DNA from 2 places in the Micrococcus sp. SL257 genome. Region 2 is predicted to be linked to the other one. Evidence: predicted binding sites of a transcription regulator. Region 2 holds the regulator's gene; the other holds the start of a gene.

Region 1 (3,406 bases), 320 kb from region 2:
TGACGAGGGAGGAGGCGCCGGAGCCGCGGGCGGCCACGCGGATGCCCATGCCCTCGATGAGGTCGACGACGGCGGCCACGGTGAGGAAGTAGGAGGAGAAGCCGAGTCGGGTGATGATGCCGAGCTCGTGTTCGGCGCGGTCCTGCAGGTCCCGGGCCGCCTGGCTGGTGCCGGGGAGGCCTCCCCCGGTGTGGAGGTGGGGGTAGCGGGCGAGGAGGCCGGCGCGGGTGCGCTCGCGCAGCACGTGCTCCGGGGGGCCGTCGATGCCGATGACGGCGGCCTCGGGGACGCGGGGCACGCCCCAGCCGAGGTCGGTCTCGGGGTCGAGCGCGCAGGCCTCGGCGAGGCGGCGGGTGGCCTCGAGCAGGGGGGCAGGGCGGTCGTCGGCGGCGGAGGCGACCTCGTGGGCGATGCGGTGCATGGCGGCGGTGGACTTGAGCCAGCCCTGCCCGTTGGGTTGCAGGTCGTGGAGGGCGTCGAGGGAGCTGAGGGCACGGACGGCGTCGAGGACGTCCGCGGTGGCGGCACCGTCCGGGGCCGCGTAGCGCACGGCGTTGGTCAGGACGGCGGGGATGCGGGCCTGGCGGGCGGCGCGGAGGGTCTTCACGGCGTGCCCGGTGTCGAGGCGGCGGCCGGGGGCGGAGAGGTGGGTGACGACGTCGGCGTGGGGGCTGCCTGCGGGCAGGGCCGCCTTCCAGCGGTGCAGGGCGGCGAGGCCGGCCGCGTACCGGCGGCGGGCCAGGTGGCGGCCGACGTCCGAGTCCGGGCCGAGGAGGACGAACAGCTCGGGGGTGGACGGGTTGTCCCGGTTGGCGGCGGTGGGGACTCGGCCGGCCGCCGCGGCGGCGAGCTCGGCGACGCTGGCCCAGGGGCTGCCGCCTGCCGCTCCCCCGGTGGTGCGGGCGTGGGCGGCGGAGACGAGCTCGCACAGGGAGCGGTAGCCGGAGCCGTGGCAGCCTCCTCGGGCGAGCACGACCACGCGGCCGGCGTCCTCGTCCTCGCTCCACCGGACGGCCAGGTCCACGCCCACGATCGGGGTGATGCCGTGGCGCAGGCAGGCGCCCACGTGCTTGGCCATGCCGTAGAGCCCGTCCCGGTCGGTGCAGGCCAGCAGGTCCATGTCCGCGGCCGCGGCGGCGGCCACGAGGTCCTCGGGCCAGCTGACCCCATGGTGGGCGCTGAACGCGGAGGCGACGTGCAGGTGGGCGAAGGGTGCGGCGGTGCGTCCGGCCGCGGCGGCCTGGCTCATGCCGACCGCCTCAGGTCCTGGGCGTGCTCGTGGACGCGCACGAGCCGCCACCGGCCGGAGTCCAGGTGGTGGGCGACGTCGAGGGTCTGCAGGGGCGCGGCGCCGGCCCGGGCCAGGCGGACCTGCAGCCGCCACATCTCGTGGTCGACGAGACCGGCGCCGCGGCCCTTCTCCGCGCGGACCTCCTCCGCCCACCAGCGGCGCCGCTCGAACCAGCGCACGGGGCGCTCTGCGAGGACGTAGTCCCGCCCGTTCCAGCGCAGCCCCTGCGGGGTGCCGTCTGCCCCGCACTCCACCGCCACCGACTGTGTGAGGACTCCCATTCTGCTTCTCTCCCTGTGCACTGCTGACCGGACCGACGACGGGGTGCCGTCGGGCGATGGGAGCGCGGCCCGTCCGGCGGACCGGACGCGGGGAAGAAGTGGGAAGGTGGGGCCGCACCCCCGATCGTACTCGAACATGTGTTCGAATGCGATGAGTGCGAAGGTAGGGTGGCCGCCGGACACGTTAAGGACGCATCGCCCCGAGACGAGCGAGGCCGGGAACGCCCTTTTCGTGAGACCGGCTGGCCGAGTCCTGGCCGGGGACCTCGAATCCGACCCTGGAGCGCACATGCACGAGAAAATCGTCTCTTGGGCCGGAAGAAGTGCGTCGGCACGGCCCTGTGGACAATGCGAGCAGGACCACAATCCGTCTGCGTATACTCCGAACCAACCGGGCCTCGCATGCCACGGGCACCGCGCTGCGGGATCAGCGCGGGAGGCGCGGACACACGACGGACGTCCAGTTGGAGGGGAAATGTCTCTCACCGCACCCGGGCGCGCCCTGCGCCGCCACCGATTCGCCCAGGCCGGCACGCTCAGCGTGGCCTTGGCGCTCGCACTGACCGCCTGCGGCGGGCAGTCCGAGCCCGCCGAGTCGTCGACGACGTCGCCCTCGTCCGCCAAGCCCGCCGTCGAGACGTCCGCGCCCGCGAGCACGAGCGAGACCGCGAGCACGAGCGAGACCGCGAGCACGAGCGAGACCGCGAGCACGAGCGAGACCGCGGGCGTCAGCTCATCCCCCATGGCCACGGAGAGCGGGTCCGGCGAATACGTGCCCGCGTCTGCCGACGGTCCCGCTCAGAACGTGCCCAAGCCGGAGATGCCCGCCGCCATGAAGGAAGAGACCAAGGAGGGCGCCGAGGCGGCGATTCGCTATTTCTGGGACGTGCACTACTACGCCGAGCAGACCGGAGACACGGAACTCCTCGACTCTCTCTACAGCGAGTATTGCGAGTTCTGCCAGTTCAGCTCGAACGACCTGCAAATGATCTACAAAGACGGGGGGTGGTACACCGGCACTGAGGTACAGATCGATTCGATTCTGACTCATCGATCCGAAACCGGGTATGTCTCGACACTCCTTGTCACTACGGGCACAGGAACGGGATACACCAAGGGCGGGGTTGTTCCCGAGAACGGAGATGTTGAAGCGGCCTCCAAGCAGCCTTGGATCGCGGAGGTCTCGTTTAACCCCGAATCTTCACACTGGATTGTTGATGAGATGTCATATGAAGGTTCGATCGGATCTAACTGATGGGGCGCACCTGGATTGTATTAGTGGCATTATTGATCAGCCTCCTATTCGTGCCTACCACTGCCGCCGCCACCCCTTCACACGCACGAGACATCGAGTCGTGCACTTCTTCGAAGAGCCACTACTCAATAAATAAAAAGGGCATTGCGGCGAATAAGAGATGCTCAGATAGACACTCAGCAACCTCGAGTTCAGTTGTTGCAACTGATTACTCAGCGACCGCCGCCCGCCCGGACCCACACCTAGAGCACAAAACGGTCAGTGCATGCTTCTCGGGGCAGCTGGGCAATCCGGATTTCGAGAGTTGTCGAGAGCAAGAGGCGAACTTCTGCCCCGAGGGTTCGTGGATCCGGGCGCAGACCGTAGACACTCGTCAGCCTGATGCTAATCCCGCCTATGGCGCCCCTAAATGTTGGACGGCCAAGGCCTCCAGCAACGGCGCCCCGCCCGTCTCCATCGACGAGGTCCGCACGCTCCTCGTGCTGGAGCCTGAGATCCGGTCGGACAATGGCGGACGCGGGATCCGCAATGCGGAGACCAACTTCTACGCAGACGCCGAGACACGCACGCTCGTCACCA
Region 2 (3,406 bases):
CTCCGTCACCGCGGTCGACTGCCTCGGCGCGTCCCGCTGCCCCCAGGCCGAGGAGTGCTTCTCCGAGCGTGCCCGCGCGGACGCGGCGGACGCGGACGTCGTGGTCACCAACCACGCGATGCTCGCCATCAGCGCCTTCGAGGGCCTCGCGGTGCTGCCGGCGTACTCGGCCGTCGTCGTGGACGAGGCCCACGAGCTGCAGGACCGGGTGACCGGTGCGGTCACCGGGCAGCTGTCCGGGTCGATCGTGCACGGCGCGGCCACCTCGCTGCGCCGCCACACCACCGTGGCCGTGGAGGACCTGATCGAGGCCGGGGCGGCCCTGGACCGCGCGTTCACGGACACTCCGTCCGGTCTGATCGCCGCGGGCCCGGACGAGGTCCAGGAGCAGGCCCTCACCGGCGTCCTCACGGCCGCGCGCCAGTGCCTGTCCGACCTCGGCCAGGACAAGGACAAGGAGGCCGACGCCGACGGCGGACGGCAGATGGCGCGCTCGCGGATCCTCGAGGTCCTCGAGGTGGTGGAGCGCATGCTCGCGGCCCGGCCCGAGGCCGACTTCCCCGAGGTGCTGTGGGCCACCCGCCCCGGCCACTTCGAGCCCGGCGTGGGCTGGCAGCCGGGGGACGAGACCGACCCGCCCCAGCTCTACGTGGCCCCGCTCTCGGTGGCCGGCAAGCTGCGGGAGGGCCTGTTCGGCAAGGCGACGACGGTGCTCACCTCCGCCACGCTCACCGTGGGCTCGGGGGAGCGCCGGTTCGACTCGGTGGCCGGCGACGTGGGCCTGGCCGGCCCGGACGCCCCGAAGTTCGAGGCCCTCGACGTCGGCAGCCCCTTCGACTACCCGCGTCAGGGGGTGCTCTACGTGGCCCGGCACCTGCCCCGGCCCGGCCGGACGGCCTCGCCCGAGTCCCTGGATGAGCTCGAGGCGCTCCTGAGGGCGTCGCGGGGCGGGGCCCTCGGCCTGTTCTCCTCGCGCCGGGCGGCCGAGGACGCCGCCGCCGAGATGCGCCGTCGGCTCGGGCCGAAGACCACGATCCTGTGCCAGGGGGACGCGACCCTCTCCGCCCTCGTGCGCCAGTTCTCCGAGGAGCCGGACACGTCCCTGTTCGGGACCATGAGCCTGTGGCAGGGCGTGGACGTGCCGGGGAACTCGCTGCGGCTCGTGGTGATCGACCGCATCCCGTTCCCGCGGCCGGACGACCCGCTCTCCCAGGCCCGCACCCGGGACGTCGCCCGGCACGGCGGCAACGGGTTCATGCGGATCTCCGCCACGCATGCGGCCGTGCGCATGGCCCAGGGCGCCGGGCGCCTCGTGCGCTCCGTGACGGACCGCGGCGTGGTGGCCGTGCTGGACCCCCGCCTGGCCACCGAGCGGTACGGCGGCTACATCACGAGCGCCCTGCCGGACTTCTGGCGCACCACGGACCGCGACGTCGTCCGCGGGGTGCTGGCACGGCTCGCCTCGGGCGATTGACCTCGCTCGGCCTCGGGCCGTCGGCCCGGCCGGAGGGAGCGGGTCAGAGCGAACGCAGGACCGTGACGACCCGCCCCATCACGGTGGCGTGATCGCCGAGGATGGGCTCGTAGGCCGTGTTCTGGGGGAGGAGCCAGGTGTGCCCGTCGCGGCGGCGGAAGGTCTTCACGGTGGCCTCGTCGTCGAGGAGGGCCGCGACGATGTCGCCATTCTCCGCCGTGTCCTGCCGGCGCACCACCACCCAGTCGCCGTCGCAGATCGCGGCGTCCACCATCGAGTCGCCCGTGACGCGCAGCATGAACAGCTCGCCCTCGCCCGTGAGGCGTCGCGGGATCGCCATGACGTCCTCGACCTGCTGCTCAGCCAGGACCGGGCCGCCCGCCGCGATGCGGCCGACCCAGGGGACCGGCACGCTGTCCGCCTCGTCTGCGCCGGTGTGCCACGCGGGGATCGCGGAGACCCGCGACGACGGCGCAGCGGTGGGGGAGGCGGCCTCGCCCAGCGGGGTGCCGTCCACGTCGAGCAGCACCTCGAGGGCACGCGGGCGTCCGGGGTCGCGCCGGATGTAGCCGTGCCGCTCGAGACGGCCCAGCTGGTGCGTGACGGAGGAGAGCGAGGCCAGGCCCGCGGCGTCGCCGATCTCGCGCATGGAGGGCGGGTAGCCGTGGTCGGCGATCGCGTCCCGGATGGTCTGCACGATCCGCCGCTGGCGGTCGGTGAGCGGCGCGCGCGCCGCCGGCTGATCGTCGGTGGTGCTCATGGCTGCCGTCCGTTCTCCCGGGGTGATGGTGGCCGGACTCGTGTTCCGGCGTCCGGCTGCCGTCCGGACGCTTACCGTGTCCGCCCCCGCTGGTTGCCTGTGTCTTGGCGGTCCCGGGGCGTTCCGGGGCGTCCGTGCATGGCCTCGAGCCTAGAGGAGAGCCGCCTCTCCTTCAAAGATATGTTCGATCTCGTCGTGGCATGTCTCGAACACCTGTGCTAGAAAGGCATTCGAACGGATTCGAACACATGTTCGATCACCTGGAGGGCATCCGCCCCGGAGGAGGACACCATGACGCTCACCACCGCCCAGTTCGCCGGCTCGCCCGCGACGGCGCGGCCGCGTCCGGCCACCATCCGTCTGACCCGCCGCGGCCGCCTCGTGCTGCGGGGGATCCCCGTGATCGCCGCGGCCGTGGCCGCCACGCTGGCGGCCGCCTTCTTCCTGGGTGTGCTGCTGTCGCCCGCCGCGGTGTCCGCGGACACCGCGGGGCCCGCCACCCAGTCCGTCACGGTCATGCCCGGGGACAGCCTGTGGACCATCGCCACCACGGTGGCTCCGGAGGCGGACGTCTACGAGGTGATCGCCACGATCGACGAGCTCAACGGGCTCGAGGGCCGGGCCCCCGCGCCGGGCGAGGAGCTGTTCGTCCCGGCCACGCGGTGACGCACGGCGGGCCTCGCCCTCCACGCTTCCTAGACTGGCGGCCATGACCGACCTCAGCTCTCTGCCCCTGCGTGAGAACCTCCGCGGCCTGAGCCCCTACGGCGCCCCCCAGCTGGACGTGCCGTACATGCTCAACACCAACGAGAACACGCATCCGGTGCCGGAGGAGGTCGCCGCCGCCATCGCCGAGCGGGTCGCGGCCGTCGCCGGGGGGCTGAACCGCTACCCGGACCGCGAGTTCACGGGGCTGCGACGTGCGCTCGCCGGCTACCTCGGCCACGGCCTCACGGCGGACCACGTGTGGGCCGGCAACGGCTCCAACGAGATCCTGCAGCAGATCCTCCAGGCCTTCGGCGGCCCCGGGCGGACACTGCTGAGCTTCCTGCCCTCGTACTCCATGTACCCGCTGCTGGCCGGCGGCACGGACACCGTGTTCGTGGACGGCGGCCGTGCCGAAGACCACACCCTCAGCGCCGAGCACGCGGCGGCCATGGTGCGGGAGCACC

The links. The regulator LexA, encoded in region 2, represses DNA repair genes until DNA is damaged. The targets are predictions, from matches to a motif close to TCGAACANNTGTTCGA.
Region 1: the regulator LexA is predicted to act here: its motif matches at 1,703-1,718, upstream of OVA32_RS07945 (DUF6504 family protein).

Annotation. Positions count from the first base shown of each region.
Region 1 covers NZ_CP113053.1:1,727,049-1,730,454, forward strand. Annotated here, with positions in the region: gene OVA32_RS07940 (DNA polymerase III subunit alpha) at 1-1,249, opposite strand, end outside; gene OVA32_RS07945 (DUF6504 family protein) at 1,246-1,572, opposite strand; gene OVA32_RS07950 (DUF6318 family protein) at 2,048-2,827, shown strand; gene OVA32_RS07955 (PKD domain-containing protein) at 3,307-3,406, shown strand, end outside.
Region 2 covers NZ_CP113053.1:2,046,734-2,050,139, reverse strand. Annotated here, with positions in the region: gene OVA32_RS09495 (ATP-dependent DNA helicase) at 1-1,474, shown strand, start outside; gene lexA (transcriptional repressor LexA) at 1,518-2,234, opposite strand; gene OVA32_RS09485 (LysM peptidoglycan-binding domain-containing protein) at 2,526-2,900, shown strand; gene OVA32_RS09480 (histidinol-phosphate transaminase) at 2,944-3,406, shown strand, end outside.